2 regions of the Streptomyces europaeiscabiei genome follow, and region 1 is predicted to be linked to the other one. Evidence: predicted binding sites of a transcription regulator. Region 1 holds the regulator's gene; the other holds the start of a gene.
The links. The regulator HspR, encoded in region 1, represses chaperone genes until heat shock. The targets are predictions, from matches to a motif close to TTGAGNNNNNNNNNCTCAA.

Region 1 (15,580 bases):
TCATGCGGCTCGGCAACCACCAGGAAGCCACGGTCGCCGCCGACTTCCTGGGCCGCCACCACTCCTTCGTCCTGCACTCGCTGACGGACACCGAGGGCCGGACCGTCAACACCTCCGTCGCCAAGACGATCGGCTCCTCCGTAAGCCGCGGCACCACCACCAGCCACTCGGAGACGTACGGCCGGAACTGGGGCAGCAGCAGTTCCACGACCTACCAGGGCTGGTTCAACCCGCTCTCGACGTCGGACTCCACCAACTCCGGCGGCAGCTACAGCGAGACGACCGGCACCTCCATGAGCGTCACCCACACCACGAACGAGTCCACCACCCACACGACCGGAGACAGCGACAGCACGAGCCTGGCGACCGGGCGGCAGCGCGTCTACGAGTACGCCCTCGAACCCACGCAGCTCCAGTCGCTCGCCGAGTTCAACCTGCTGGTGGTGGAACGGCAGCCCGGTGGTGCCGTTCAGGTGCACGCCGGCGACTGCAACCCCAACGTCGTCCTCCTGGACCGGGTGAGCACGCAGCCGCTGCCCCGCTTCGACACACCGCCGCAGTACATCCCCGCTCCCGCCATCACCGCCGATCAGGCGTATGTCGCTCCGCAGCAGCCTTACGCCCCCGTGCAACACCCCTCGACGCCCCCACAGCCTCACACGGGGGCGCCTCAGCAGCCTTACGCTCCGGCTGCCCCACAGGCCCAGTGGATGCCCCCGGTCCAGCCGCCCCAGCATCCGGGCAGCTGGGCCCCGGGGCCGCCGCCGAACTGGCCCGGTCAGCAGTCGGGTGGCTCTCGGTGACGAAAGGCAAGGAGGAGTTCGACGAGACGTTCGTCCGGCTCTTCCAGAACGCCACGCCCTCGGCGGCGGCAGTGGTCGCCGACCGGATGGAAGCACAGGGCCGTCTGTACCTTCTGAACCAGCGGCGGTACCCGCCGCCGGAGGGATTGCGTGACTGGATCGCCAAACATGGCGATGCGGACGAGGTGGAGGCCCTGTACGAGAACTGGGGGCTGACCGCGCGACAGGCGGCCCTCGTCGTCACGCGGGCCGACCTGATCGCCGGCTTGGACAGCGACTTCGTCGAGGTGCTCGGCGACGGTGGTTCCGCTGTGTCGTCCAAACTGGTGGAGCAGCAGTGGCGTACTACCCCTGCCGGACACTTCCGAATGCCGGGCCAACCCTGGTCCACCTCACCGCTGCCGGAGGTGGAGGAGCGGGTTCGTGCCCGGCTCGGCTCGGACGTCCGGGCCTGGGAGACCGCGTTCGTCCTGCTGGCTCGCGGCTTCCCCGGAGATCTCCCCGACCTGCTCGACCACGCGGCACGACACGATGCCTCCGTGGCCGCGTCACGCACGCACGTCGACCCGAAGAACGTGAGCTGGCTGGGTCTCATCGCACCGGGTGATCTACCGGAGCGGCTTCTTGCTCGCCTCGGCCCGGGAATGCTGGCCGGGGCCGATTCCGACCTACGTGCCCGGCTCGCTTCACTGCTCATCGCGTCGGGCAACCCGGCCGTGTGGGAGAGCATCCTGGGACGTCGTGACGACTCCATGAGCCACGGATCGTCCGGCGGCGCGGACATCGAGCGCGCCTTCCTCCGTCTCGACGTTCCCCGGATCAACGAGTGGCTGCTCATCGGCGCCACCGACGCGCAGCGCCGGCTGCCTCCCGCGACGCGTCTGGCACTCCTGGAGGGCCGCCCCTTCGGCTCCACCTCCGAGCCCTCTCTCCCGCGCACCTACGCGGTACAGGCCAGACTCAGCTTCCCAGCGTCCGAGCCGTGGGACACCGACCTGTTGCGCCTGTGCTACGACTCCCGCGAGCCGGGCCTCGTGGCGCACGCTCTGCACGCCTCCTGGCAGGGCGACGAAGAGGTGCTGACGCCGTACCAACAGTTGGTCGCCGGCATACGTCTGTGGGAGTCGGACCATGTCCACGACCTGCGTGCGCTGACATCGCAGAGCACGACGGGCATCCGGGACCGGGACGTTCGCGACGTGTGTGCCGAGTCGCTGCGTATCCGATCCGTCCGTCCGCTCCAGGCCGCCGCCGAAGAGCGCCGCCGGCATCGCGACGAACACCTGGACGAGGCTCTGCGCACCTGGTGGCTGCGGCTGTCATGCCCGCCGCAGCCGCACGACCTCCTCCAACTCACACAGAGCGAGGTCGCTGCGGCGGGTCGGACCATCACCGGCGATCCCTGGTACCAGGTGGACTGGGACTTGGTGCGCAGTCGCCTTTCCTCCCCCCGAGCAAGCGATCACCGCGACCTCACTCTGGCGCGGTACCGCATCCTGCTGGCTCACGACGACTGCCCGGAGGATGTCGCCCGGTCCCTGGCCGACGCCGACCTCACCCCGCTGGACCTGCAGCATGTCCTGGCCAACCGAGACACCGCCATCGACACGCTCGCCTCCCGGTGCATCGTTCCGTGGACGCCCGCGTCGGGAGGCATGGAGCCTCAAGCGCTCGTGAACGCGGCCTCCGCCCAGCCGGGCTGGGTGCCTGGAGTGACCGTCGAGGACGTGGTGCGGCATGCCCGCCCTGTGCGGAGCATCGTCAGGGCCGTCGGCAACGAGCACATCGGCCGGATCGTGGCCCAGGTCCTGGACGAGACGCGGGCGGCGCAGCCGGGAGTGGACGAGGCCGACGTGTGGACTCACCTGTCCCGCATCACCCCGTACTCCATGGCACCGTTGCCGCGCCTTGTGCGGCACGCGGTAGAACTCGCCGTCGGCGCGGAGACAGTCGACGTGCTGCCTGCCGCCGATTTCCTGGTCGGCCCCGATCTTGACGACGCCAGTGCAAAGAAGGTGCGTGAGCACCTCAGCATCCTCCCAGCGCACTGGGCCAAGGCGGTGCGCCTGCTCGCCAACGGCTTCGAGGGCCCGCTGGCCGCGCTCCTGGACGCCGCCACCCGGGAAGAACAACAAACGCCCTCCGCGGAAGCTGCATCAATGCTCGTGGAGCACCATGCCGCCGCCGTACTGCTCGGCCTCGCTCCGGGCGCCGTCATCGATTCCGCGGTGGCCCGGCTCGACGTTCCCGTCCGTCTCCTCCTTGCCCGGACCACCTACAGTGCCGAGACACTCCAGGCGTTGGTGAGGCACGGCGACCGTCAGCTGTGGGACATCCTCCTCAACCCGAGGCGGCTCTTCTGGCCCCTGACGGGCAGCGAAGGTCGCCTCGGATGGGGGCACTTGCGGGACGAAACGCTGGTTCCGGCACTCCTCGCACAGGACGATCCATGGCTCAACGCCCGACTGGTGCGCGAGCTGTTCCACGGGTCCACCGCTCTTCGCTCCCACATGCGAGCGGTGCTCTCAGGCACACCGTTCGGGCCACGCGACGACGTCGTGACCATTCATCCGGATCTGCTCGCCGACTTCGCGGACTGGACTCCCGAGTCCGGAAGAGAGTTGCCCGCGTGGACCCGCGGAGAGCACTTCTGGGACTTCCCGCAGCCGGTGCTGGCCCTGCAGGCCATGATGGCGGTGCGACAGCGCAACTACCAGGACGCGGCTGAGACGCAGCTCTCGACGAGACAGAGCCTGGTCGCCGCAGCCACGATCGCTGCCGCAGGCCGGTTCGACCTGCTGCAGTACGTCGTCGACCGCTGGCGTGTCCGCTATCCGTGGCTGGACCACAAGGACGAACGGAAGCTGTACGAAGAGGCCATTCGCCTGCGTTCGGCCGGGCCCATCGAGGAGAGGCTGGCGGAGATGAGTTGAGCTGTCGGTCCGTCACGACAGATACGTCACCAGCAAGCAGTGGGTGGCCAGGGAGGAGCCCTGACCACCCACCGGCGTCACGGCCCTGCGGCCGGACTCCCTTTCGCCGTCACTTCCTGTCCGCGTCCGCGGTCATGATGCGGACGCATTCTTCGAGCGCCGCGCACAACGCCGGTACGAAGGCGGCGAGTTCGGCGTCCGACGCCTTCCCCGCCTCCAGCACGGCACCCACGACCGTCACCAGCACGGCGGCGGCCTTCAGCGCGTGCGTGTCGGCCAGCGCGTCGAGGAGACCGCCGGGGCGCGTGTCGGCGAAGGACTCCCGGCCCGTCCCCGGGTCCACGCCGAGACTACGAAGACGCGGCACGCTCATACGGCAGCCCCCCACGGGTAGTGGTCCTGGCCCGGCGTCGCCAGGACGGCCGCCCGGCGCCGCGCCCGCTGAAGGCGCCTGCGATCGAGTTCGTCCCGCTCGCGCTCCCATACGACGACGTACGGCCGGACCAGCGGCAGCCCATCGGCCCTGATGACGTCACCCAGGAACGGGCACTGGGGTGCGGGCCGGTACGTGGGCATGGGCGGACGGGAGGGGGCGGCGGGGGGCGACACGACAGCGCGGTGCGCTCCGCGGGCAGGCAGGAAAAGGCTCAGGATCGCGGCCAGTAGGTGCGCACAGGTCGACTCCTTTTCAGTCGGCTAAGCCCCGGCACGGAAGCTCTCACCCTTCCCGCCGGGGCGCTTCTTTGAGCCTCATGGTAGCGCATTGTATCGCTTCGTATCGATACGTATCCCAAAGAGCGCCAACCAGTCCACTTGCCTAGCGTCGACTCCATGAACCCTGACGCTGAGATCGACCACGGCGCGCCTCTGACCCCGTACCGGCAGCTGGCCGAGATCCTCCGCGCGCAGATTCGGCGCGGTGACTGGCAGCCCGGACGCATGCTGCCGAGTGAAGCCCAGCTCGTGCAGCGCTACGGGATCGCTCGGACGACCGTACGGAGAGGGCTTGGCCTGCTGGCCGACGAAGGATGGGTGTATGCCGTGCCCCAACGGGGGTGGTTCGTCACCGATCCCCTGCCCCTCTCCCCTGAGACGCCTGCATCCCCCGCGTAGCGAACGCGCGGCGGGGTCACTCCCTGGGGTCGACCAGTACACGGTGTGGCGGGGCACGATCGCCGACGGCGTCTGCACGGACACCGAACAGCTCGACAACACCCGCGTGACCGAGACGACGTGGCGGGACGTCGATGTCGCGGACGGTGAGAACCTCTGCTACGTCGTCCGCCCGGTCGACTTCGCCGAGAACCTCGGCGCGGGCACCACGGTCCAGGTCACCGAGCACGATCTGCGGCCCACCGTGGAAACGCCGGCCGGGGCCACGCACGCGGCCGGCGTGTCGCTCTCCGCCATCGGCAATGTGCAGGTGCACGGCTGGTCGCCCGCCGGCACCGAGGACTACGCGTCCTTCCGGGCCTCCCGCTGGAACGCGCGGACCGCCACGTTCGACGCGCTGCCGGACTCCGAACCGCTCTACGACGAGAACGTCCCGACCGGTACCTCCCTGTGGTACCAGGTCGTCGGCGTCCGCGAGGACGGAACCACCTCACTGCCGGTACTGGTGAGCGTGGCCGTACCACCGGCCTCCTGACTCCTGGCTCCTGACTCCTGACTCCTGGCTGAACGCCGAAGGGGCCCGGTTTCGGTTCGCACCGAGACCGGGCCCCTTCACACGCTTCCCTCGGCCGGCCCACGTGAGCCTGACGCGGTGCCGCCTAAGGGCTGTCCCGTATAAGGCTGTGAGCTGGGAGGTCGGCTGGCGGTACTGTCGGCCGATGGAGCCTGAGAAGTCGAGCGGGTGCCCGCTTCATGGCGGTGGGGCGGCTGCACAGAGTCTCGTGGGACGCCTGCTCGCGGAGGTCGTCGGATCGCAGCATGTGTATGGCAGCGATGCCCCTGCGGGGCCGCTGGACGTGTGGCTGATCGATGACCGGGGTGCAACCGTTCACGTCACAACTGGATCGGACGGGTGTCTGATCGTCGAGGAGTCAGAGCCGCACACCGGCTACGACATGGGCGACTCGGGACGCGTCACCGTGGGAGCGATCGGCAACGAGACACCGTTCGCAGATCACATCGGGGAAAGCATTCTGGCGGTGCGGGAAGAGCACGAACCGAACACCGGACGCGTAGCTCTGGAGCTCTCATTCCCCAGAGGTCGCGTCCGCTGCGAGAGCTGGGCTGAGGACCTCCGTCTGACCCTGATGTGATGATCTTGCTGTGGCTGGTGTGATCACGGCGTCAGAGCCGTCCTGGATAGCCCCGTTCACCGGGCTGAGCCCGCGGCAGTTCGGGAAGCTGGTGACGGTGCTGCGGCGCGAGGGCGCGGACACAGTCCGCAGGGGCCGGCCGTGGAGCCTTCCGCTGGAGGACCGCGCCCTGCTGGTCGCGGCCTACTGGCGCACGAACCTGACCATGCGGCAGCTCGCGCCGCTGTTCGGGGTGTCGAAGTCGGCGGCGGACCGGATCATCGACCATCTCGGGCCGATGCTCGCGCTCCAGCCCCGTAAGCGGTTCGCGAAGGACGCTGTGCTCATCGTGGACGGCACCCTGGTGCCCACCCGGGATCACACCATCGCCGAGCGGTCGAAGAACTACCGGTACTCCACCAACCACCAGGTCGTCATCGACGCCGACACCCGCCTGGTCGTCGTGGTCGGCCGGCCGCTCGCCGGGAACCGCAACGACTGCAAGGCGTGGGAGGAGTCCGGTGCCAAGGCCGCCGTGGGCAACACCGTCACGATCGCCGACGGTGGCTACCCGGGCACCGGACTCGTCATCCCGCACCGCCGCAAGCGCGGCCAGACCGAACTCCCGGCCTGGAAAGAGGAGCACAACAAGTCCCACAAGCAGGTCCGGGCCCGGGTCGAGCACGTCTTTGCCCGCATGAAGACCTGGAAAATCCTCCGCGACTGCCGTCTCAAGGGCGACGGCGTCCACCACGCCATGCTCGGCATCGCCCGGATGCACAACCTCGCCCTCGCCGGATAGGCAAGCGGGTCGCACGGCGGCCAACCACGCCCGAGGCGACCCGAAGATCATTTACGGGACAGCCCTTAGTCCTTGGCCTTCTTCGGCCGCCACACCACCAACGCGCTGCTCTGCTGCATCTCCTGATACGGCACCAGGTCGCGCCGGTACGAGGCGTGGACCGCGGCCTCGCGCTGGCGCATGGTCGCGGCGGCGCCGTCGAGGGCGGCCTCCATCTCGGCGACCCTCGACTGGAGGGCCGCGACCTGGTTCTCCAGCTCGATGATGCGCTTGATGCCGGCCAGGTTGATGCCCTCGTCCTGCGACAACTGCTGGACGGTGCGCAGCAGTTCGATGTCGCGGGCCGAGTAGCGACGGCCGCGTCCGGCGGTGCGGTCCGGGGAGACCAGGCCGAGACGGTCGTACTGTCGCAGGGTCTGCGGGTGCAGACCGGAGAGCTGGGCGGCCACCGAGATGACGTACACCGGTGTCTCTTCCGTCAGCTCATAGGGGTTTCGACGGCGGCCGTCCATCACATTCAAGCTCCCTTCGCGGCCTGGAACAGCTCCGCTCGCGGGTCCTCGCCCGCGGTCGCCTCGCGATACGCCTCCAGCGCGTCACGAGCCTTCCCCGACAGGTCCTGCGGAACACTCACCTCGACCGTGATCAGCAGGTCCCCGCGGGTACCGTCCTTGCGGAAGGCGCCCTTGCCCCGGGCCCGCATCGTACGGCCATTGGGGGTGCCCGAAGGCAGTTTCAGGGTGACCGGCGGTCCGCCCAGGGTCGGGACCCGGACCTCGCCGCCGAGTGCCGCCTCGGAGAACGTCACCGGCACGGTCACCGTAAGGTTGTCCTCCTTGCGGCCGAACACCGGGTGCGGGTCGACGTGCACCGCGACGTACAGGTCGCCTGCCGGTCCGCCCCGTTCACCGGGCGCGCCCTTGCCGCGCAGCCTGATCCGCTGGCCGTCGGAGACGCCCGCCGGGATCCTGACCTGCATGGTGCGGGACGACTTGGCGCGGCCCGAACCCTTGCAGATCTCGCAGGGGTCCTCGGCGATCAGGCCGCGGCCCTTGCAGTCCGGGCAGGGGTCGGTCAGGGAGAAGCCGCCGCCGGAGCCCCGCGCGACCTGGCCGGTACCGACGCACGTCGGGCACACGCGGGGTGTGCCGTTGGCGTCGCCGGTACCCGAACAGGGCTTGCAGGGTGACTGCGAGGACATCCTCAGCGGTACGGTCGCGCCCTCGATGGCCTCGGTGAAGCTCAGGGTGACCTCGGACTCGATGTCCTGGCCGCGCCGGGGCTGCACCCGCGTGGTGCCGGAGCTGCCGCGGTTGAACAGGCCCCCGAAGACATCGCCGATGCCCCCGCCGAAGCCGCCCGCCTGTCCCCCGCCCTGGGCGCCGCCTCCGAAGAGGTCGCCCAGGTCGAAGTTGAACGAGCCGCCGCCGGCGCCGGGCCCGGGGCGGAAGCCGCCGTTGCCGAAGAGGGCGCGGGCCTCGTCGTACTCCTTGCGCTTCTTGGGGTCACCGAGGATGTCGTTCGCCTCGGAGATCTCCTTGAAGCGCTCCTCGGCCTTGGTGTTCCCCTTGTTGGCGTCCGGGTGGAACTCGCGGGCGAGCTTGCGGTACGCCTTCTTGATCTCGGCCTCGGTGGCGTCCTTGGGAACGCCGAGGACCTTGTAGTAGTCCTTCTCGATGAAGTCCTTGGTACTCATCCGCGACGTCCCTCCTTCCACTCACCGCGCACGTCGGCGTGCACGTCACCGCGCACGCCACCGTGTACGCCGTCGGCGTCAGCCCTCTTCCGGGCCACCGCTCTCCTTGTCGTCGGCACCGGAGGCACCTTCCGCGGTCTCCGCGGAGTCCGCCTTGGCGGCCTGCGCCCCCGGCTGGGGCTCGGCCACGGCCACCCGCGCGGGGCGGATGGTGCGCTCGCCGATGCGATACCCCGGCTGGAGAATCGCCACGCACGTCGTCTCGGTGACGTCGGGCGCGTAACTGTGCATCAGGGCCTCGTGGATCGTCGGGTCGAAGGGCTCGCCCTCCTTGCCGAACTGCTGCAGGCCCATCTTCGCCGCGACGGTCTCCAGCGACTCGGCGACGGACTTGAAGCCGCCGACGAGCTCACTGTGCTCCCGCGCGCGGCCGATGTCGTCGAGTACGGGCAGGAGTTCGGTCAGGAGGTTCGCGATGGCGATCTCCTTGACCGTGATCCGGTCGCGCTCGACCCGGCGGCGGTAGTTCTGGTACTCGGCCTGGAGCCGCTGGAGGTCCGTCGTGCGCTCACCGAGCGCCGTACGCACCTGGTCCAGCTGCGCCGTCAGACCGGCCACCTGGGCCGTCGCTGCCGCGTCCCCGGCCGGGGCCGCCCCCTCCTGGGGGGCGGCCTTCGGCTCGGCGTCGTCAGAGCCGGAGGGGACGTCGGGCTGCTGCGGCTGACCTTGCGGTTGCTGCTCGTCGAAGCCCGGGGTCTCCTCCGTCACGCGGCACCGTCCTTGCGCTCACGGTCCTCGTCGACGATCTCGGCGTCGACGACGTCGTCGTCGGCCTTGGCGTCACCGGCACCGCCGCCCGCGGCCTGCGCGGCCTGGGCGTCGGCGTACAGGGCCTGGCCGAGCTTCTGCGAGACGGCCGCGACCTTCTCGGTGGCCGTACGGATCTCGGCGGTGTCCTCACCCTTGAGCGCGGCCTTGAGCTCCTCGACGGAGGCCTCGACCTCGGTCTTGATGTCGCCCGGGACCTTGTCCTCGTTGTCCTTGAGGAACTTCTCGGTCTGGTAGACGAGCTGCTCGCCCTGGTTGCGGGACTCGGCGGCCTCGCGGCGGGCGTGGTCCTCCTCCGCGTACTTCTCGGCCTCCTGGCGCATCCGGTCGACCTCGTCCTTCGGCAGCGAGGAGCCGCCGGTGACGGTCATCTTCTGCTCCTTGCCCGTGCCGAGGTCCTTCGCGGTCACGTGCATGATGCCGTTGGCGTCGATGTCGAAGGCGACCTCGATCTGCGGGACACCGCGCGGGGCGGGCGGCAGACCGGTCAGCTCGAACATCCCGAGCTTCTTGTTGTACGCCGCGATCTCGCGCTCGCCCTGGTAGACCTGGATCTGCACGGACGGCTGGTTGTCCTCGGCGGTGGTGAAGATCTCGGACCGCTTGGTCGGGATCGTCGTGTTCCGCTCGATGAGCTTCGTCATGATCCCTCCCTTGGTCTCGATACCGAGGGACAGCGGGGTCACGTCGAGGAGCAGGACGTCCTTGACCTCACCCTTGAGGACACCGGCCTGCAGGGCGGCGCCGATGGCGACGACCTCGTCCGGGTTCACGCCCTTGTTGGCCTCGTTGCCGCCGGTCAGCTCCTTGACCAGCTCGGCGACGGCGGGCATACGGGTGGAACCGCCGACGAGAACGACGTGGTCGATCTCGGAGAGCGCGATCCCGGCGTCCTTGATGACGTTGTGGAACGGCGTCTTGCAGCGCTCCAGCAGGTCGGCCGTCAGCTGCTGGAACTGGGCGCGGGTGAGCTTCTCGTCCAGGTGCAGCGGGCCCTCGGCGGACGCCGTGATGTAGGGCAGGTTGATCGAGGTCTCCGTGGAGGAGGACAGCTCGATCTTCGCCTTCTCGGCGGCCTCGCGCAGACGCTGCAGCGCCATCTTGTCCTTGGCGAGGTCCACACCGTGGCCGGCGCGGAACTGCTGCACCAGGTAGTCGACGACACGCTGGTCCCAGTCGTCACCACCGAGGTGGTTGTCACCGTTGGTGGCCTTCACCTCGACGACGCCGTCACCGATCTCCAGGAGCGACACGTCGAAGGTGCCGCCGCCGAGGTCGAAGACGAGGATCGTCTGGTCGTCCTTGTCGAGGCCGTACGCGAGAGCGGCGGCCGTCGGCTCGTTCACGATGCGCAGGACGTTCAGGCCCGCGATCTCGCCGGCCTCCTTCGTCGCCTGACGCTCGGAGTCGTTGAAGTAGGCCGGGACGGTGATGACCGCGTCCGCGACCTTCTCGCCCAGGTAGGCCTCGGCGTCGCGCTTCAGCTTCTGCAGGATGAAGGCGCTCATCTGCTGCGGGTTGAAGTGCTTCCCGTCGAGCTCGATCTTCCAGTCCGTGCCCATGTGACGCTTGACGGACCGGATCGTCCGGTCCACGTTCGTGACCGCCTGGCGCTTGGCGACCTCGCCGACGAGCACCTCGCCGTTCTTGGCGAAGGCGACGACGGACGGCGTGGTCCTGGCGCCCTCTGCGTTGGTGATGACGGTGGGCTCGCCGCCTTCAAGAACGCTGACGACGGAGTTAGTCGTGCCCAGGTCGATGCCGACCGCACGTGCCATTTCAATTCCTCCAGCAATGACTTGAGTGGAACGGACTCAAGTGTGCATGACGCCCAGCGATGGGTCAACAGAGCTGAGTCGAGGGGGCTCAACTCTTATGTTTTCCTTATACGCAACCAGGGCCTGACCTGGGCATATAAGAGCACAGTGGCGGGCGCCAACCCTGCGCGGGGGGTCGTCTTCCGACTGGCGGGCGACCAGGACGGGTGATCGAAGCGATCGCGCAGACGACCAGGAAGGTGACCGATCCGATCGGGTCGACGCCTGAGACGGTGACCGATCCGATCAGGTCGACGCCTGAGACGGCGACCGATCCGATCGGGCTGACGACCGAGACGGCGACGATCCGACCGCGCTCAGCCAGTACCCACACACCCGGACCCCACCCCCGTCCCGCCAACCCGCCATATCGCCATCCCGCCGGGGACCCCGGCCACCCCAGCGCCCTGCCGCGGACCCCGGCCCCCCGCCGCCCTGGCCCTACCCCAGCGCCCCTACCCCACCCATCCCCGCCGCCCCAGCTCCGCCGTCTCCTGTTGGCGAATGCGCTGCGGCCGGGACGTGGGGCCGGGAGCGCGGCCTCCCGGGATGGGGCGGGGCCGGGGGTCGGGGGCCCGGTGGACGCCTGCCGGGACGGCCCGGGCGGCGGTGGGCGCGGGGCTGCGGGTGGTGGCAGCCGGAATCGAGCGGGTGGCGGGCCGGGCGGAGGCAGGGGCGGGGCGGGCACCGCCGACCGGCACGAAGAGCATCCCGAGCACGACCACCCCGGCCGCCCCCGCGACCCACAGCGCGGAGCGCGGCTCCGTCCACAGCATGTGGATGGCGAACCCGACACCGGCGGAGCCCGCCGCGGCGATCCCCAGTACGACCACCACCCCCGGCGGCGTGAGACCGATCCGCCGCAACCGGTGCGCGAGATGGTCGGGCCCACCCCGCCACAGCTCCCGCCCCGCCCGCTTCCGCGACACGAGGACGAGAAGGACATCGGCGGTCGCCACGGCCGTGAGGGCGAAGGGCGCCCCGACGCCGACCCCGTACCCGGCCCCGTATCCGACGGCGTACACATGCAGCACGCCCCCCGCGAGCACGAAGCCGACGAAGAGGGCCCCACACGTGCCGAGCACGACCCGCGCGGGCGGCCAGTTGTGCATCAGGAACCCGGTGAGCGCGGCCGCCAGCACACTGAACAGTGTCGCCAGACCGTCCATGACCTCGGCCGCCGCACACCCGCTCAACGCGAACGCGGTGACGGCCCCGACCACCCCGAGGGCCCCGTCGGAACGCGTCATCCCCTTGAACCCGTGCACCACGAGGACGATCCAGAGGACCCCCGACACCCCGCCCAGCACGCCCAGGTCGCGGTACGGCACGACCAGCGCGGCGGCGACGACCACCCCCGCCGCACCCACCACCGCGGGAAGCCGCCAGACATCACCGACCAGCCCGAGCACCCCGAGCCCGGCCCCCACGACGATCAGCCACCCCGCCTCGCCCCCCAACGGAGCAACCCCGCTCCTCTCCCCCACCCACGCCACGACCCCCACCCCGGCCATCACCGCGACGCCACCGAGCAACGGCACCCGCCGCCCCCGACGCCGCTCCACGATCCCCAGCCGCAGCGCGGGCACGCGAACGGCCGCCGAGAGCAGGGCGGTCAGCAACAGGGCGGAGGCAGCGGCAAGGATTCCGTACAGCACGGATCCAAGTTAGGCGCGAATGTCACAATTTCTGATGAATAACACGATCGTTTTGAAACAGCACGATCGCGCCGGCATCGACCTCGGTTCGACAGGGCCGCACTCAGGCAACCCTCAGCGACGCAGATCACCGCCCCCCTGGCTACAGTGCGGCAGGAGAACTGGGTAGTCTCAGACGGACTGCATAAGTTACCGCTTAGTAATGATCTCTCCGAGGAGCCCGGCAGGCACCCGGAGGAAAACCCTCGCAGGCCCGAGGAGCCCCCAATGCAACTCGCCGCGATCATCGTGTCGCTGGTCCTGACCGTGGTCGGCGTTGCGCTCATCGCCCGAGCCGTGGCGCAGATCTACCGGTTCGTGAAGCTCGGTCAGCCGGTACCGGCGGGCAGCCGCACGGACGACCCGAAGGCGCGCTCGATCACCCTGGCCAAGGAGTTTCTCGGCCACACCCGGATGAACCGGTGGGGGATCGTCGGCTTCGCCCACTGGTTCGTCGCGATCGGCTTCCTGACGCTGCCGCCGACCCTCGCCCAGGCGTACGGCCAGCTGTTCCAGGCGGACTGGACGCTGCCGGTGATCGGCGGCTTCCTGCCGTTCGAGATGTACATCGAGTTCATCGGTGTGATGACGATCGTCGGCATCCTGGTGCTGATCGCCATCCGGCTGCTCAACCTGCCCTCCCGGGCCGGCCGCAAGTCGCGTTTCGCGGGCTCCAAGGCCTGGCAGGCGTACTTCGTCGAGTACGTCATCCTCACCATCGGCCTCGCGATCTACACGCTGCGCGGTCTTGAGGGCGCCATCCACCACGTGGACCACTACGAGGCCGGGTACTTCGCCTCGTACCCGCTGGTCCTCGCCTTCAAGGACCTGGACCCCTCCACCCTGCAGAACCTGGTGTACTTCACCGCGATGATCAAGATCGGCGTCTCGCTGATCTGGATGATCACGGTCTCGCTGAACACCAACATGGGTGTCGCCTGGCACCGCTTCCTCGGCTTCCCGAACATCTGGTTCAAGCGCAACGCCGACGGCGCCACGGCCCTCGGCGGCCTTCAGCCCATGACGTCCGGCGGCAAGGCGATCGACTTCACCGACCCCGGTGACGACGACGTCTTCGGTGTCTCCCAGGTGGAGCAGTTCTCCTGGAAGGGCATCCTCGACTTCTCGACCTGTACCGAGTGCGGTCGCTGTCAGTCGCAGTGCCCGGCCTGGAACACCGGCAAGCCGCTGTCCCCCAAGCTGCTGATCATGTCGCTGCGGGACCACGCGCACGCCAAGGCCCCCTACCTCCTCGCCGGTGGCGGCAAGACCATGGAGGGCGAGGAGAAGGCGTCCGAGGAGCAGCTCAAGGACGTGCCCGCCGCCGCTCTCGCCGAGGCCGAGCGGCCGCTGATCGGGACCGTCGAGGAGAACGGCGTCATCGACCCCGACGTCCTGTGGTCCTGCACGACCTGCGGCGCCTGCGTCGAGCAGTGCCCCGTCGACATCGAGCACGTCGACCACATCGTCGACATGCGCCGCTACCAGGTGATGATCGAGTCCGCGTTCCCGTCCGAGGCGGGCACGATGCTCAAGAACCTGGAGAAGAAGGGCAACCCCTGGGGCCTGGCGAAGAAGCAGCGCCTGGAGTGGCTCAAGGAGGTCGAGTTCGAGGTCCCGGTCGTCGGCAAGGACATCGAGGACCTCTCCGAGGTCGAGTACCTGTACTGGGTCGGCTGCGCCGGCGCGCTGGAGGACCGGGCCAAGAAGACCACCAAGGCCTTCGCGGAGCTGCTCCACATGGCGGGCGTGAAGTTCGCCATCATGGGCGGCGACGAGAAGTGCACCGGTGACTCCGCCCGCCGCCTCGGCAACGAGCCCCTGTTCCAGGAGCTCGGCATGGAGAACGTCGCCGCGCTGAACATGGCCTTCGGCGAGGACGACGAGGACGAGTCGACGAAGAAGCCCAAGTCGGCCAAGAAGATCGTCGCCACCTGCCCGCACTGCCTCAACACGCTCGGCAACGAGTACCCGCAGCTCGGCGGCGACTACGAGGTCATCCACCACACCCAGCTGCTCCAGCACCTCATCGACGAGGGCAAGCTGATCCCGGTGACCCCGGTCGAGGGCCTGATCACCTACCACGACCCCTGCTACCTGGGCCGGCACAACAAGATCTACACGCCCCCGCGCGAGATCATGTCCGCCGTCCCGGGCCTGCGCCAGCAGGAGATGCACCGCCACAAGGAGCGCGGCTTCTGCTGTGGCGCCGGTGGCGCGCGGATGTGGATGGAGGAGCGGATCGGCAAGCGCATCAACAACGAGCGCGTCGACGAGGCCCTCTCCCTCAACCCCGACATCGTCTCCACCGCCTGCCCGTTCTGCCTCGTCATGCTGACCGACTCGGTCAACGGCAAGAAGAACGAGGGCAAGGCCAAGGAGTCCATCACGGTCGTCGACGTCGCCCAGCTCCTGCTGGAGTCCGTGAAGACGCCCGTCCCGGACGACGAGCCCCCGGCGGGCACGGCGGAGACGGAATCCGAGCCGGAACCGCAGCCCGTGAAGTAGCCCTCCCACAACGGCAGTCGGTACCACGGCAGCCGGTACCACCAGTACGTCGCCCCCGGTCTCCGCCGCTCGGACCGGGGGCGTCGCCATGTCACCGCGCAATCAGCCCACCGCGGTGCACCCGGCTCACCGCTCCTCGGCCGGAAGGAGTTCCTCGACCTCCGGCGGAAGGTCGTCGGCCATGCGCACCATGAAGAACGGCTCCTCGTCCGCCGAGAAGCGGATCGCTATGGCGTCGGCCGGGTCCAGC
Region 2 (15,580 bases), 1.3 Mb from region 1:
CGCCCGGCACGGCCGTACGGCGCTCCGCCGGGTCCTGGGCCGACTCGGGCACGTGGTGCGGCCGCCCGATGAGCTCGCGCAGGTCCCCGTCGGTGACGGTGAACGGCAGCTTCCGCTGCCCCAGTTCGTGCTGGGCCGCGACCTTGCGCAGCAGCCGCGCGACCGACCGCTCCAGGTTCCGTACGCCCGCCTCGCGCGTGTACTCACCGGCGAGCCTGCGCAGCGCGCTCTCGTCGAGGACGACCTCGTCGGCGCCGAGCCCGGCCCGGTCCAGCTGCCGGGGCAGCAGGTGGTCCCGGGCGATGACGACCTTCTCGTCCTCCGTGTAGCCGTCCAGCCGGACAAGTTCCATACGGTCGAGCAGCGCCTCCGGGATCGCCTCCAGGACGTTGGCCGTGGCCAGGAAGACGACGTCGCTCAGGTCCAGCTCGACCTCCAGGTAGTGGTCCCGGAAGGTGTGGTTCTGCGCGGGGTCGAGGACTTCGAGCAGCGCGGCGGCCGGGTCGCCCCGGAAGTCGGAGCCGACCTTGTCGATCTCGTCGAGCAGGACGACGGGGTTCATGGAGCCCGCCTCCTTGATCGCCCGGACGATCCGACCGGGCAGGGCGCCCACATACGTACGCCGGTGTCCGCGGATCTCCGCCTCGTCCCGTACGCCGCCGAGCGCGACCCGGACGAACTTCCGCCCCATCGCGTGGGCCACGGACTCGCCGAGGCTGGTCTTGCCGACACCGGGCGGCCCGACGAGCGCGAGCACGGCACCGCCGCGCCGCCCGCCGACGACACCCAGCCCCCGGTCCGCACGCCGCTTGCGCACCGCGAGGTACTCGGTGATGCGCTCCTTCACGTCCTGCAGCCCGGCGTGCTCGGCGTCGAGCACCCGCTGGGCACCCCGGATGTCGTAGGAGTCCTCGGTCCGTTCGTTCCAGGGCAGTTCGAGCACAGTGTCGAGCCAGGTCCGGATCCAGCCGCCCTCGGGCGACTGGTCACTCGACCGCTCCAGCTTGTCGACCTCCTTGAGCGCGGCCTCCCGTACCGCCTCCGGCAGATCGGCGGCCTCGACGCGTGCCCGGTAGTCGTCGGACTCCTCACCGTCCTGCTCGCCGTTCAGCTCACGCAGTTCCTTGCGCACGGCTTCGAGCTGCCGCCGCAGCAGGAACTCGCGCTGCTGCTTCTCGACGCCCTCCTGGACGTCCTTGGCGATGGTCTCGGCGACGTCCTGCTCGGCAAGGTGGTCACGCAACTGCTGGGTGGCGAGCTTCAGCCGGGCGACGGGGTCGCCGGTCTCCAGGAGCTGGATCTTCTGCTCGGTGGTGAGGAACGGCGAGTACCCGGAGTTGTCGGCGAGCGCCGACACGTCGTCGATCGCCTGCACCCGGTCCACGACCTGCCAGGCAGCGCGCTTGCGCAGCCAGCTGGTGGCAAGTGCCTTGTACTCCTTGACAAGTTCGGCGACCTGCCCGGGCAGCGGATCCGACACGTTCTCGTCGACGCTCGTCCCCTCGACCCACAGGGCGGCGCCGGGCCCGGTGGTCCCGGCGCCGATCCGCACCCGGCGAACGGCGCGGATGAGCGCCCCGGGATCACCGTCGGCCAGCCGGCCGACCTGCTCGACGGTCCCGAGCACGCCCGTGCCCGCGTACGCCCCGTCGATCCGCGGCACCAGCAGCACCTTCGGCTTCCCCGGCTCCGCGCGCGCCGCCGCCTGCGCGGCCTCTACCGCGGCCCGAACATCCGTGTCATTGAGGTCCAGCGGCACCACCATTCCCGGCAGCACGACCTCTTCGTCGAGCGGCAGCACGGGCAGGGTGAGCGGTGAGGACGTCGATGCCATGATCTCTCCCTAGGCAGTCAAGTTGAGCTATGCCGACTCAATGCACGTGAGCCGAGGAATGTTCCCCAAGGGACGGGCCGTTCGCTGTGGGCGATCAACCGCCGCCCAAGCGCACACTCCCACCGAAGACCCCGAGGGCCGCAACGCGCGGCCGGAGCACCGGAATCAGGGCTGCCCTGATCAGGGCACACCGCACCACGGCCGGATTCGCCGCGGCCCGCGGCGCACCGAGACCCGACAGCCGATCCCCTCCTTCCTCGCACCTCCTCGCACCTCCTCGCGCCTCCTCGCGCGAGGAGGCGCGAGGAAGGCCGGCACAGGCGCTTGCCGCCCTGGGCTTCTCCGTCTCCCCGCCTGCCCTCCGGGCGGGGTGGACGGCCGGCCAACCCCTCGGCGGGGGTCTCACCCACCCCGACCCCTGTAATAGTCTTTAAGTAATCTCATCCATTACACACACAGGGGTTGCGGTGGACGGAATCGTGCGGGCCTGGATCGACGGATGGGTCGTGTCGCGCGGTGCCGCGCCCCCGGCGGTCGAGCCGTGGGGGTGCACGATCGACATGGGCATGGCCCAGCACGTCACCCGCCACGTCTTCGCGGCGACGAACGACGAGGTCGAGGAGGCGACGGTCCGGAAGGTCGCGGACGCCGTCACCGGAGCCGGGACCTGGCTCAAGGTCTTCGCGGAATCGTCGAGGGTCGGCCCCTGGCTGGGTGAGGGCTGGTGGGTCGACCCGGAACCGGGCTGTCTGATGTCCGTGCGGCTCAGGACGCACGAGACCCCGGCCCCCGCCCCCGACGGCTATCGGCTCCGCACCTGGACGTTGGGTGGCGTGACCCGGGTGATGGTCGCCGCGCCGGACGGCTCCTGGGCCGCGCGCGGCCAGATCGCCCCGACCGGAACGACCGCGGTCGTCGACCAGATAGAGACGTCCCCGGACCACCGCCGCCGCGGCCTCGGCACGGTCGTCATGCGCACCCTCACCCGTGCCGCGCTCGAACAGGGCGCCGAGGTGGGGGTGCTGGGCGGAACGCCGGACGGGCGGGCGCTGTACGAGTCCCTGGGGTGGAGGGTGGAGGCGCCGCTGACGAGCGCGAAGTTCACCGTGTCTCCTTCGAGGATGCCCTGGCCTTCAGGCCGGGGAGGAATCGAAGCTCCCGCGTAGCGGGGCAGGGGGCGGGGTTTCGCCGTCAGGGCGAAAGGCCGTGCCTGTACGGCAAGTTGCCCTCCGATAATCCACCGCAATAGCGTGTTATGTGTGAAGATTGTCGCGCAGGTGAAGTTGTTGCCTGCGTCCGCTCATGACGCGGACGCACTGGCAGCGACCCTGCGCGCCTGCAACCGGGCCGCGAACGCGGCGTCCGAGGTGGCGTTCGCGAGGGACCTGAAGCGCCGGAACGGGTTGCAGGATGCCGTGTACCACCGCATCAAGGCCGACTTTGATCTCGGGGCGCAGGCTGCCGTACGCACCGTCAAGAAGGTGTGTGATGCGTACGCCACGCTCAAGGCGAACCTGCGGGCCGGGAACTACGGCCCCGAGGGATCCAAGCGCCGGGCCAAGGTGGAGGCGAAGCCGATCCGTTTCCGGGAGGGTGCGGCGCAGCCGTACGACGACCGCATCCTGACCTGGAACCTGGACGCCCGGACCGTGTCCGTCTGGACGGTTGCCGGGCGGATCAAGGGCATCCCGTTCGTGTGCGCGCCCGGGGCGATGCGCCTGCTGGCCTCCCGCAAGGGAGAATCCGACCTGGTGATGCGGGACGGCATGTTCTTCCTGGTCGCCACCATCGACGCCGCCGAACCCGAGGCGTACGAGCCTGACGGTTTCCTCGGGGTGGATCTCGGCATCGTCAACATCGCCACCACCTCCGACGGCGAGATCATGGCCGGACGTCAGGTCAACCGGTACCGGCAGCGCAAGCGTGACCTGCGCACCAGGCTCCAGAAGAAGCGCACCAAGAGCACGGCCCGGGTCCTCAAGCGCCAGCGGCGCAAGGAATCCCGGTACGCCACCCAGCGCAACCACATCATCGCCAAGAAGCTCGTCGCCACCGCTGAACGCACCTCCCGGGGCATCGGACTGGAAGACCTGTCCGGTATCCGCCAGAGGGTTACGGCCAGGAAAGACCAGCGGGCACGACTGCACTCCTGGGCGTTCGCCCAGCTCGGCGCGTTCGTCGAGTACAAAGCCAAGCGGGCAGGTGTGCCCGTGGTCCATGTGGACCCGCGCAACACCTCCCGCCAGTGCTCCGAGTGCTGGCACACGCACCGGACCAACCGGACCGGCCAAGCCCGGTTCGCGTGCAGATCCTGCGGGATCGTCCTGCACGCGGACCACAACGGCTCCCGCAACATCGCCCACCGGGCCGATGCCGCGTGGAAGCGGGGCGCAGTCAACCGCCCCAGTACCGCCTAGCGGTACCGGACGCAGGGAACCACAGTGGGGCATCACGTCTCACTCTGCCTGCAAGCCCGGCCCTTCAGGGCCAGGTAGTTGACGGCCCTCGGCGACACGGCACGGCCCAGCGCCACTCGCTCCGGCCCGGGTCCTTCGCGTCCAACTTCCGCTCGGGGTCGCCGGCCCGCGTCAATCCGGAGCGGCCTCCGTACTCCCGGAGATCGCCGCGAAGGCCGCCGTGCTCGTCGCCGGCTACGGGGCCCTCGACGCGTCCCTGCTCGCCGCGGCCCTCGGACGGGCGTGAGCCGAGGTCCGACCACCCTTCGAACTGCCGCGTCCCATGGCGGAGGTGAAGGCGTCCCGCCCTGATGGGCCCGACGACACCGAGAACCCGGTCTTCCCGCACGGCCACGGCCCGGCGCCCCTATCCCGCTCCGCCCGCGCCCTGATCACGCCAAGTCGTCGCCGGGGCACCGTAATTCGGCAGCCCCCCACACCACGGACACGTAAAGATGGGCGGATGCCCATCATCGACGAACCCGAGGTCGACGCACCCGAAGTCATCGACCGGCGCGAGGGTCCCTACGGCGAGGTCGTGCTGCGGCGGCACGGAAAGCTGCTGCAGATCATCGCCAACGGGTGCTTCCTGATGGACACCTCGGACGGACGCTCGGAACGGCTGCTGGTCGACGCCGCCCTCGACGCCCTGACCGGCCGTTCTCGGCCAAGTGTGCTGATCGGGGGTCTGGGTGTCGGCTTCTCGCTCGCACACGCCGCCGCGGATCCACGCTGGGGGGCGATCACGGTTGTCGAACGCGAACCCTCCGTCATCGAGTGGCACCGCGCGGGTCCGCTGGCAGAGGTGTCCGCGGAAGCGCTCGCGGACCCCCGTACGGACATCGTGGAAGCCGATCTCGTCGCGTACGTCAATGAGACATCCGCCACGTTCGACGCGCTCTGCCTGGACATCGACAACGGGCCCGGCTGGACCGTCTCCGAGGCCAACCAAAACCTGTACTCACCAGCTGGATTGGCAAGCTGTGCAAGGGTGTTGAGACCTGGTGGGGTGCTTGCCGTGTGGTCGGCGCAGCCTTCTGCGGAATTCGAGGAAACCTTGCGGAATGCCGGATTCCAACAGGTGCGTACCGAAGAGATCATGGTTGCCCGAGGAGTTCCGGACGTGGTGCACCTTGCGATCCGACCTGGATAGCCGTGGTGCGGTGACTGCCCGTACCCTGCTTTCCTGGCGCCGATCATTCAAGCGTCAATCGCAGTCATGCGCAGCCGTGCGTAGTCAAGGGATCACCCCACGGATTCCGGAAAGCAACACAGGGGCGGGCGATGGAGCAGACACACACCACCCACAGCAGCACCACAGCGACGCCGGGCGCACAGCGCCGGGTGCTCGTGGTCGAGGACGACCCGACGATCGTCGACGCCATCGCGGCCCGCCTGCGCGCCGAGGGCTTCGTCGTGCAGACCGCGACCGACGGGCCGGCCGCGGTCGACACCGCGGAGGCCTGGCAGCCCGACCTGCTGATCCTCGACATCATGCTGCCCGGCTTCGACGGCCTGGAGGTGTGCAGGCGCGTCCAGGCCCAGCGGCCCGTCCCCGTGCTGATGCTCACCGCCCGGGACGACGAGACGGACATGCTGGTCGGGCTCGGCGTCGGTGCCGACGACTACATGACCAAGCCGTTCTCCATGCGTGAGCTGGCCGCCCGCGTGCACGTCCTGCTGCGCCGGGTGGAGCGGGCCGCGCTGGCCGCCACCACACCTCGCTCGGGCATCCTGCGCCTCGGCGAGCTGGAGATCGACCACGCGCAGCGCCGTGTCCGGGTGCGCAGCGAGGACGTACACCTCACGCCCACCGAGTTCGACCTCCTCGTATGTCTCGCGAACACCCCGCGTGCCGTACTCTCGCGCGAACAACTGCTCGCCGAGGTGTGGGACTGGGCGGACGCGTCCGGGACGCGGACCGTGGACAGCCACATCAAGGCGCTGCGGCGGAAGATCGGCGCGGAGCGGATCCGCACGGTGCACGGTGTGGGGTACGCCCTGGAGACCCCGACCCCCTGAAGCCGTGCTCACACCGTGTGCGCAGGGCATACGCAGGCACGTAGGGACAGAGGGCTGGTGGCGTCATGAGCGGAGTCGGTGACCCGAGGTCGCGGAATCTCGGAGGCGCGCAGTCGCGGAAGGGCGCGGGACCGCTCAGCGGCCTGCGTCCCTTCTCGATCAAGACGAAGCTCGGCGCGCTCGTCGTCATCTCGGTCCTGATCACGACCGGTCTGTCGATGATCGCGGTGCACACCAAGACGGAGCTGCGCTTCATCACGGTGTTCTCGATGATCGCCACGCTCTTGATTACGCAGTTCGTGGCGCATTCGCTCACCGCCCCCCTGGACGAGATGAACGCGGTCGCCCGGTCGATCTCGCGCGGCGACTACACCCGCCGGGTCAGCGAGAACCGCCGGGACGAGCTGGGCGACCTCGCGCACACGATCAACCTCATGGCCGACGAGCTGGAGGCCCAGGACCGCCAGCGCAAGGAACTCGTGGCGAACGTCTCCCACGAGCTCCGCACGCCCATCGCCGGCCTCCGTGCGGTCCTGGAGAACATCGTCGACGGTGTCACCCAGGCCGACCCCGAGACGATGCGTACGGCCCTGAAGCAGACGGAACGCCTGGGCCGCCTGGTGGAGACCCTGCTCGACCTCTCGCGCCTGGACAACGGCGTGGTCCCGCTGCGGCGCCGCCGCTTCGAGGTCTGGCCGTACCTCTCGGGCGTCCTCAAGGAGGCCCAGATGGTCTCCTCGGCCCGCGGCGGCATCACCTCCGGCTCCGGCAACCACACCCGCACGGACGTCCACCTGCACCTGGACGTCCACCCTCCGGAGCTCACCGCGAACGCGGACCCGGAGCGCATCCACCAGGTCGTCGCCAACCTCATCGACAACGCGGTCAAGCACAGCCCGGCGCACGGCCGAGTCACGGTGAAGGCCCGCCGCGGCCTCACCCCCGAGTCCCTCGACCTCGAAGTCCTCGACGAGGGTCCCGGCATCCCCGAATCCGAATGGCACCGCGTCTTCGAACGCTTCAACCGCGGCGCCGTCAGCTCCCCCCACGGCCCCGGCAGCGACGGCGGCACAGGCCTGGGGCTCGCGATCGCCCGCTGGGCGGTGGACCTCCACGGCGGCCGCATCGGCGTCGCCGAGTCCCCGAAGGGCTGCCGCATCCAGGTGCTCCTGCCGGGGGTGCCCGCACAGAACGGCCAGCGCCCGGCCCAGGTCTGACACCACGTCCGAGGCGAAGCGAGCCTGTCACCTCACGGCCAACCCGCAGGCCCCTGAGGCGCCGGACAACGCAAACCCTGGGAACGGCAGACAACCCACCCGCAAGCCTCGCCAAACCGCAGCCCACCACAACCTCTCGAAGCCACGACCCGAGACTGACTTCGAGGGCCTGGGCAACCAAAGGCTTTCTCGGGGCAACGGGCGAAGACAGGCTTCCTCGGGGCCACCGCCGAGGACGGGCTTCCAGGGCCTGGGCAACCGCAGGCTCTCTCGGGACCACGGGGGAGGAGGGGCTTCCAGGGCCCTGGGCAACCGCAGGCTCTCTCGGGACCACGGCCGGGGACGGGCTTTCGGGGCCGCGGGCAACCGCAGGCTTTTCAGGGGCGCGGGGAACTGCGCGAGCAACCACACACGCCCCGCACCCGACCACCCACCCACGCGCCAGGGGGTCTGGGGGCGCAGCCCCCAGGGACAGGATGGGACGGGTAGGGGCGGCGGGGGCGGAAAAATCCCGCAATACCCAGATCACGCATGGCTGAATCCCCCCACCATTGCCGAATATCGCTCATCCTCTCGGGGCTTACTTCTCTGCCAAGTTGACGTAAAGTTCGAAGCGGAGCCACAAGATCCACGCCAGTTCCGCACAGCCGGACACGTGTGATCAGGTGCGTTCAGGCAGAGGGCCGCGAGCACATACCCGCAGGCCCCACCCGACGCATGCCCGGCACCCGCACCTCACACCCATTCCGGACCGGAACCACGCTTGTTTCCCGCCATTTCCACCCCCGAAACACACTTTCCGATGTGACTTACGCGACGAAGAGCGGACCCGGCCTGACCTTCCCGGCCACGGGGGCGTAGCCTTGATTCCCGCTGTCCATCACCTTGTGAAGCGGAAGAGGGCGGTTGCCGCCGTGTCGCCACAGTCCCCCAGTAACTCGAGCATCTCGACCGACGCAGACCAAGCGGGTAAGAACCCCGCCGCGGCCTTCGGTCCGAACGAGTGGCTCGTCGACGAGATCTATCAGCAGTACCTCCAGGACCCGAACTCGGTAGACCGAGCCTGGTGGGACTTCTTCGCCGACTACAAGCCAGGCGCAGCTGCCGCCTCGGCTCCGGCGAGCACTGCGGCCGCGGGAGCCGCAGCGACCACCACACCCGCGGCACCCGCCGCGCCGGCCCAGGCCGCACCCGCCGCCCCGGCCGCGCCCGCCCCCGCTGCCCCGAAGCCCGTCGCCGCCGCTCCGGCCCCGGCCCCCGCGAAGCCCGCGGCCGCCGCGCCCGCCAAGCCGGCGGCTGCCGCCCCGGCGAAGCAGGCCGCGCCCGTCGCTGCCGCCGCCGGGGGCCCGGAGCTGATCACGCTGCGCGGCCCCGCCGCCGCGGTCGCGAAGAACATGAACGCCTCCCTGGAACTGCCCACGGCCACGTCCGTGCGCGCCGTCCCGGTGAAGCTGCTGTTCGACAACCGCATCGTCATCAACAACCACCTGAAGCGCGCCCGGGGCGGGAAGATCTCCTTCACGCACCTGATCGGCTACGCGATGGTGCAGGCCATCAAGGCCATGCCGTCGATGAACTGGCACTACGCGGAGAAGGACGGGAAGCCCACCCTCGTCAAGCCGCCGCACGTCAACTTCGGCCTCGCCATCGACCTGGTGAAGCCCAACGGCGACCGTCAGCTGGTCGTCGCGGGCATCAAGAAGGCCGAGACGCTGAACTTCTTCGAGTTCTGGCAGGCCTACGAGGACATCGTCCGCCGCGCCCGCGACGGCAAGCTGACGATGGACGACTTCACCGGTGTCACGGTCTCCCTGACCAACCCCGGCGGCCTCGGCACCGTCCACTCCGTGCCGCGTCTGATGCCCGGTCAGTCGGTCATCATGGGCGTCGGCTCGATGGACTACCCGGCCGAGTTCCAGGGCACCAGCCAGGACACCCTGAACAAGCTCGGCATCGCGAAGGTCATGACGCTCACGTCGACCTACGACCACCGGGTCATCCAGGGCGCCGCCTCCGGCGAGTTCCTGCGCGTCGTCGCCAACTCCCTCCTCGGGGAGAACGGCTTCTACGACGAGATCTTCGAGGCGCTGCGCATCCCCTACGAGCCGGTCCGCTGGCTCAAGGACATCGACGCCAGCCACGACGACGACGTCACCAAGGCCGCGCGCGTCTTCGAGCTGATCCACTCCTACCGGGTCCGCGGCCACGTCATGGCCGACACCGACCCGCTGGAGTACCGCCAGCGCAAGCACCCCGACCTCGACATCACCGAGCACGGGCTCACCCTGTGGGACCTGGAGCGCGAGTTCGCGGTCGGCGGTTTCGCGGGCAAGTCCCTGATGAAGCTCCGCGACATTCTCGGCGTCCTGCGTGACTCGTACTGCCGTACGACCGGCGTCGAGTTCATGCACATCCAGGACCCGAAGCAGCGCCGCTGGATCCAGGACCGCATCGAGCGCCCACACACCAAGCCGGAGCGCGAGGAGCAGCTGCGCATCCTGCGCCGGCTGAACGCGGCCGAGGCCTTCGAGACCTTCCTGCAGACGAAGTACGTCGGCCAGAAGCGCTTCTCACTCGAAGGCGGCGAGTCGGTCATCCCGCTGCTCGACGCGGTCATCGACTCGGCGGCGGAGTCCCGTCTCGACGAGGTCGTCATCGGCATGGCCCACCGCGGCCGGCTGAACGTCCTGGCGAACATCGTCGGCAAGTCGTACGCCCAGATCTTCCGCGAGTTCGAGGGCAACCTCGACCCGAAGTCGATGCACGGCTCCGGCGACGTGAAGTACCACCTGGGTGCCGAGGGCACCTTCACGGGCCTCGACGGCGAGCAGATCAAGGTCAGCCTGGTCGCGAACCCCTCGCACCTGGAAGCCGTGGACCCGATCGTCGAAGGTGTCTCCCGCGCCAAGCAGGACATCATCAACAAGGGCGGCACGGACTTCACGGTCCTGCCGGTGGCCCTGCACGGCGACGCGGCCTTCGCGGGCCAGGGCGTGGTGGCCGAGACCCTGAACATGTCGCAGCTGCGCGGCTACCGCACCGGCGGCACGGTCCACATCGTCATCAACAACCAGGTCGGCTTCACGGCCGCCCCGGAGTCCTCGCGTTCCTCGATGTACGCCACGGACGTGGCGCGCATGATCGAGGCCCCGATCTTCCACGTGAACGGCGACGACCCGGAGGCCGTGGTCCGCGTCGCGCGGCTGGCGTTCGAGTTCCGCCAGGCGTTCAACAAGGACGTGGTGATCGACCTCATCTGCTACCGCCGCCGCGGTCACAACGAGTCGGACAACCCGGCCTTCACCCAGCCGCTGATGTACGACCTGATCGACAAGAAGCGCTCGGTGCGCAAGCTGTACACCGAGTCCCTCATCGGTCGCGGCGACATCACCCTGGAAGAGGCCGAGCAGGCCCTGCAGGACTACCAGGGCCAGCTGGAGAAGGTCTTCACGGAGGTCCGCGAGGCCACCTCGCAGCCGGTCTCCGGCGAGGTCCACGACCCGCAGGACGGCTTCCCGGTCGCGGTGAACACCGCGATCACGGCGGAGACCGTCAAGCGCATCGCCGCGTCCCAGGTCAACGTCCCGGACCACATCACCGCCCACCCGCGTCTGCTGCCGCAGCTGCAGCGCCGGGCGGCCATGGTCGAGGACGGCACGATCGACTGGGGCATGGGCGAGACCCTCGCGATCGGCTCTCTCCTCCTGGAGGGCACCCCGGTCCGCCTGGCCGGCCAGGACTCGCAGCGCGGCACCTTCGGCCAGCGTCACGCGGTGATCATCGACCGTGAGACGGGCGAGGAGTTCACGCCGCTGATGTACCTCTCCGAGGACCAGGCGCGGCTGAACGTCTACAACTCCCTGCTCTCCGAGTACGCGGCGATGGGCTTCGAGTACGGCTACTCGCTCGCCCGTCCCGAGTCCCTGGTGATGTGGGAGGCCCAGTTCGGCGACTTCGTCAACGGCGCCCAGACGGTCGTGGACGAGTTCATCTCGTCGGCGGAGCAGAAGTGGGGCCAGACGTCCGGCGTCACCCTGCTGCTCCCGCACGGCTACGAGGGCCAGGGCCCGGACCACTCGTCCGCCCGCCCGGAGCGCTTCCTCCAGATGTGCGCCCAGAACAACATGACGGTCGCGATGCCGACCTCGCCGTCGAACTACTTCCACCTCCTGCGGTGGCAGGTGCACAACCCGCACCACAAGCCGCTGGTCGTCTTCACCCCGAAATCGATGCTGCGCCTCAAGGCCGCTGCGTCGAAGGCGGAGGAGTTCACGAGCGGCGAGTTCCGCCCGGTCATCGGCGACGGCTCGGTCGACCCGAACGCGGTCAAGAAGGTCGTCTTCTGCGCCGGCAAGGTCTACTACGACCTGGAGGCCGAGCGTCAGAAGCGCGGCGTCACGGACACGGCGATCATCCGCATCGAGCGCCTCTACCCGCTGCCGGGTGCCGAGGTCCAGGCCGAGGTCAACAAGTACCCGAACGCCGAGAAATACCTCTGGGTCCAGGAGGAGCCGGCGAACCAGGGCGCCTGGCCCTTCATCGCCCTCAACCTGATCGACCACCTCGACCTCGCGGTCGGCGCGGACGTCCCGCACGGCGAGCGCCTGCGCCGCATCTCCCGCCCGCACGGCTCGTCGCCGGCGGTGGGTTCGGCCAAGCGGCACCAGGCCGAGCAGGAGCAGTTGGTGCGTGAGGTGTTCGAGGCCTGACGGCCCTCGAAGTCCGTACGCAACCGGGCCGCACCCCCTCTCCGGGGGTGCGGCCCGGCCGTTTCGGCGCACTTATCCTTGACCCATGTACTTCACGGACCGTGGCATCGAGGAACTGGAGAAGCGGCGCGGCGAGGAGGAGGTCTCCTTCGAGTGGCTCGCCGAGCAGTTGCGGACGTTCGTCGATCTGAACCCGGACTTCGAGGTGCCGGTGGAGCGGCTGGCGACGTGGCTGGCGCGGCTGGACGACGAGGACGAGGACGAGTAACCGACCCGGGAGGCCTTCTCCGGATCCCCGAGGGGCCGTGGCGGTCAGTCGCGGGGGTGGGCCAGGTCGTACAGCAGGCCGAGGGTGCCGTGGGCGATCAGGAGGCTGCCGGAGACCAGCCAGCCCGCGCTTCGGCGGTGCAGGCCCCAGGCCGTGAGCGGTAGGCCGGCGAGGAGTTGGGCGGTGGCCAGCGCGCGGGCTCTGGGGGTGCCGGCCCAGGGGAGCCAGGGGCCGAGGCGGCCGCGTTCGAGGGCGTCGAGTTCCGTACGGACGGCCCCGCGCCAGCCGGTCCACTCGATGCGCTGGACGCCGGGCTGGACGCGGGCGACCTCGCGGAGGCGGTCGGCGGGTTCGCCCGGGGTGAGGCCGGCGGGGAGCGTCATTCCCGCGCGGGTGAGGACGGCGAGGAGGCCCAGCAGCCTGGCGCGGGCGTCCGCCGCCGGGTCGGGCCTCGTGAGGCCGTCCAGCGACTGCGCGTCGAGGACCGGGTCCAGGCCCAGACGGGCGGCGAACGTGCGCATCGCCTCGTCCTCGCCGGCCGGCGTGCCGTTCGCCAGCCATACGTAGCCGACGGTGCGGCGGAATCCCGCGGCGAGGGTGTAGCCGCTGCGGTCGGCGTCCCACCAGAGGGCGAGCACGGGCCAGGGGACGCCGACGGCGAGGGCACCCGCCCAGCCGGTGAGGACGCGATCGACCGGTTCTCCGCCCTGCAGCCAGGGCTTTCCCTCGGGCACGAGCGCGGTCCACTCCGGACCGGCCGGGGTGAGCAGCATGCGCTCGCGGAGCAGTTGGGCGACCGGGGCGACGGAGTCGGGATCCGCCCGGCAGAGCAGGAGCGCGCCGGGGCCGGGCGTGGGCCGGGTGTCACGCGATCCCTGGGAGCGTTCCGTCGACATACACCCCACGCTAGGGCGATTTGCATGCATATATCCCTGCGGGATCGCCAGAACGGGTGTCTTGACTTTCCGTGACCGCGATATATCGTGAATTACGGAAACGCGATATTGCGCGTATGGCATGCATGACACGTACGGCGTGTGGTGCGTGGTGCGTGGTGCATGTGTGACGTGTGACGTGTGTTGCGTGTGTGGCGTGTTCCGTCCTGTCGGTCTGTCGAGGAGGTCAGCACCATGTCCGAGTGGTCCGTCGCCGAGCCGCGGAAGCTCACGTTCGACGATCCGGTGACGGCACTGCATGTGCGAGTCGTCAACGGAACGGTGAACGTGGTGGGCACCGACGGGGGTTCCGCCCGTCTGGAGGTGTCCGACATCGAGGGCCCGCCCCTGACGGTGACGCAGAAGGACGGCACACTGACCGTGGCCTACGACGACCTGCCCTGGAAGGGCTTCCTGAAATGGCTCGACCGGAAGGGCTGGCGTCGCAACGTCCTGGTGTCGCTCGCCGTCCCGACGGGCACCCGTGTCGAGGTGGGCGTGGTCGGCGCCACGGCCGTCGTGTCCGGGCTGGACGGGCGTACGGAAGTGAAGGGCATCTCGGGCGACACCACCCTGGTCGGCCTGTCGGGCCCGGTGCGCGCCACGACGGTCTCGGGGAACGTGGAGACGCAGGCCCTCACGGGCGACCTGCGGCTCAGTTCCGTCTCCGGCGACCTGACCGTCATGGAGGGCTCCTGCCCCAGCGTGAAGGCCGACTCGGTGAGCGGCTCCATCATCCTCGACCTCGACCCCGCGGGCGGCCCCACCGACATCGGCCTCACCAGCGTCTCCGGCGAGATCGCCATCCGCCTCCCCCACCCCACCGACGCCGAGGTCGAGGCCAACACCGCCAGCGGCACCATCTCCAACGCCTTCGAAGACCTCCGCGTCAGCGGCCCCTGGGGCGCCCACAAGGTCACCGGCCGCCTCGGCACGGGCAACGGCCGCCTCAAGGCCACGACCGTCTCCGGCTCCATCGCCCTCCTGCGCAGGCCCCCGGCGGAGGAGAGCGAACCGTGGGACGAGAAGCCGGGGAGCATGCCCGGCACACCGTCAAGCGCTCCACCGCCCCCCTCAGCCGCCGGCCGAACCGATGACGTCACCGGCCCCCCGCCCGCCGCCGGCCCGCCCGACGACGTGACCGACAATCCGTCCGCCGGCCCACCCGAGTCGTCGGACGACGCACCAGGCCACATGCCCGCGCCGACCGCCGGGACCGACAGCCGGGCCGACGACACGACCGGCCGCTCGACCGGCCGCACGACCGACAAGAAGGTGCTCTGACATGCCTCCCGTCTTCGCCCACGGACGCCTGCGGCTGTATCTGCTGAAGCTGCTGGACGAGGCGCCTCGCCACGGCTACGAGGTGATCCGGCTGCTGGAGGAACGCTTCCAGGGCCTGTACGCACCCTCGGCCGGCACCGTCTACCCCCGCCTGGCCAAGCTGGAGGCCGAGGGCCTGGTCACCCACACCACCGAGGGCGGTCGCAAGGTGTACGCGATCACGGACGCGGGCCGCGCCGAACTGGCCGACCGAAGCGGCGAGTTGGCCGACCTGGAGCTGGAGATCCGTGAGTCCGTGGTGGAGCTGGCCGCCGAGATCCGGGCCGACGTACGGGGCGCGGCGGGCGACCTGCGCCGCGAGATGCGGGCGGCTGCCTCCGAGGCCCGCAGGGGCGCCGGGACGGGCGACGGGGAGCAGGGGCCGCTCGGGGAGTTCGGGGGTTACGCCGACAACGAGTCCTGGCGCGCCGCGAAGGAGGAGATGCGCCGCGTCAAGCAGGAGTGGAAGGAACAGGCCCGCCGCGCGAAGGACGAGAGCCGACGCGCCCGCGAGGAGGCCCAGCGCGCCCGCCGCCAGGCCAAGGAGGCTCAGGACCATGCCCGCACCCAGGCCCAGGAGGAGCTGCAGCGCATCGCCAAGCGAGTCCAGGACCATGTCCAGGACCACTTCACCCGGGGCGACTGGCCGACGGGCGTACGGGAGGGTCTGACCGAACTGGCCAAGGAGTTCGGCGAGTTCGGGAAGGATTTCGGAAAGGAGTTCGGCAAGGACTTCGGTTTCGGGCGCACGGGGGCGGAGTCCGGCTCGCGAGCCACCGGCACGGAGGGGGGTTCGGACGCCGGGGCCTCGGCGGG

Region 2: lon (endopeptidase La) is a predicted target of HspR. The motif match lies at 1,857-1,875, and genes of this name have one in related genera.

What each region holds. Positions count from the first base shown of each region.
Region 1 is NZ_CP107841.1:5,712,711-5,728,290, reverse strand. Features, by position in the region: gene OG858_RS25055 (hypothetical protein) at 1-803, shown strand, start outside; gene OG858_RS25050 (hypothetical protein) at 800-3,736, shown strand; gene OG858_RS25045 (hypothetical protein) at 3,846-4,109, opposite strand; gene OG858_RS25040 (hypothetical protein) at 4,106-4,312, opposite strand; gene OG858_RS25035 (GntR family transcriptional regulator) at 4,568-4,849, shown strand; gene OG858_RS25030 (fibronectin type III domain-containing protein) at 4,893-5,384, shown strand; gene OG858_RS25025 (hypothetical protein) at 5,569-6,003, shown strand; gene OG858_RS25020 (transposase) at 6,014-6,784, shown strand; gene OG858_RS25015 (heat shock protein transcriptional repressor HspR) at 6,850-7,296, opposite strand; gene dnaJ (molecular chaperone DnaJ) at 7,302-8,480, opposite strand; gene grpE (nucleotide exchange factor GrpE) at 8,559-9,248, opposite strand; gene dnaK (molecular chaperone DnaK) at 9,245-11,086, opposite strand; gene OG858_RS24995 (MraY family glycosyltransferase) at 11,581-12,783, opposite strand; gene OG858_RS24990 ((Fe-S)-binding protein) at 13,051-15,330, shown strand; gene OG858_RS24985 (DUF6281 family protein) at 15,457-15,580, opposite strand, start outside.
Region 2 is NZ_CP107841.1:7,051,510-7,067,089, reverse strand. Features, by position in the region: gene lon (endopeptidase La) at 1-1,834, opposite strand, end outside; gene OG858_RS31055 (GNAT family N-acetyltransferase) at 2,302-3,000, shown strand; gene OG858_RS31050 (RNA-guided endonuclease InsQ/TnpB family protein) at 3,094-4,251, shown strand; gene OG858_RS31045 (spermine/spermidine synthase domain-containing protein) at 4,754-5,443, shown strand; gene OG858_RS31040 (response regulator transcription factor) at 5,575-6,312, shown strand; gene OG858_RS31035 (sensor histidine kinase) at 6,378-7,529, shown strand; gene OG858_RS31030 (multifunctional oxoglutarate decarboxylase/oxoglutarate dehydrogenase thiamine pyrophosphate-binding subunit/dihydrolipoyllysine-residue succinyltransferase subunit) at 8,444-12,238, shown strand; gene OG858_RS31025 (DUF6104 family protein) at 12,324-12,506, shown strand; gene OG858_RS31020 (hypothetical protein) at 12,551-13,402, opposite strand; gene OG858_RS31015 (DUF4097 family beta strand repeat-containing protein) at 13,637-14,725, shown strand; gene OG858_RS31010 (PadR family transcriptional regulator) at 14,727-15,580, shown strand, end outside.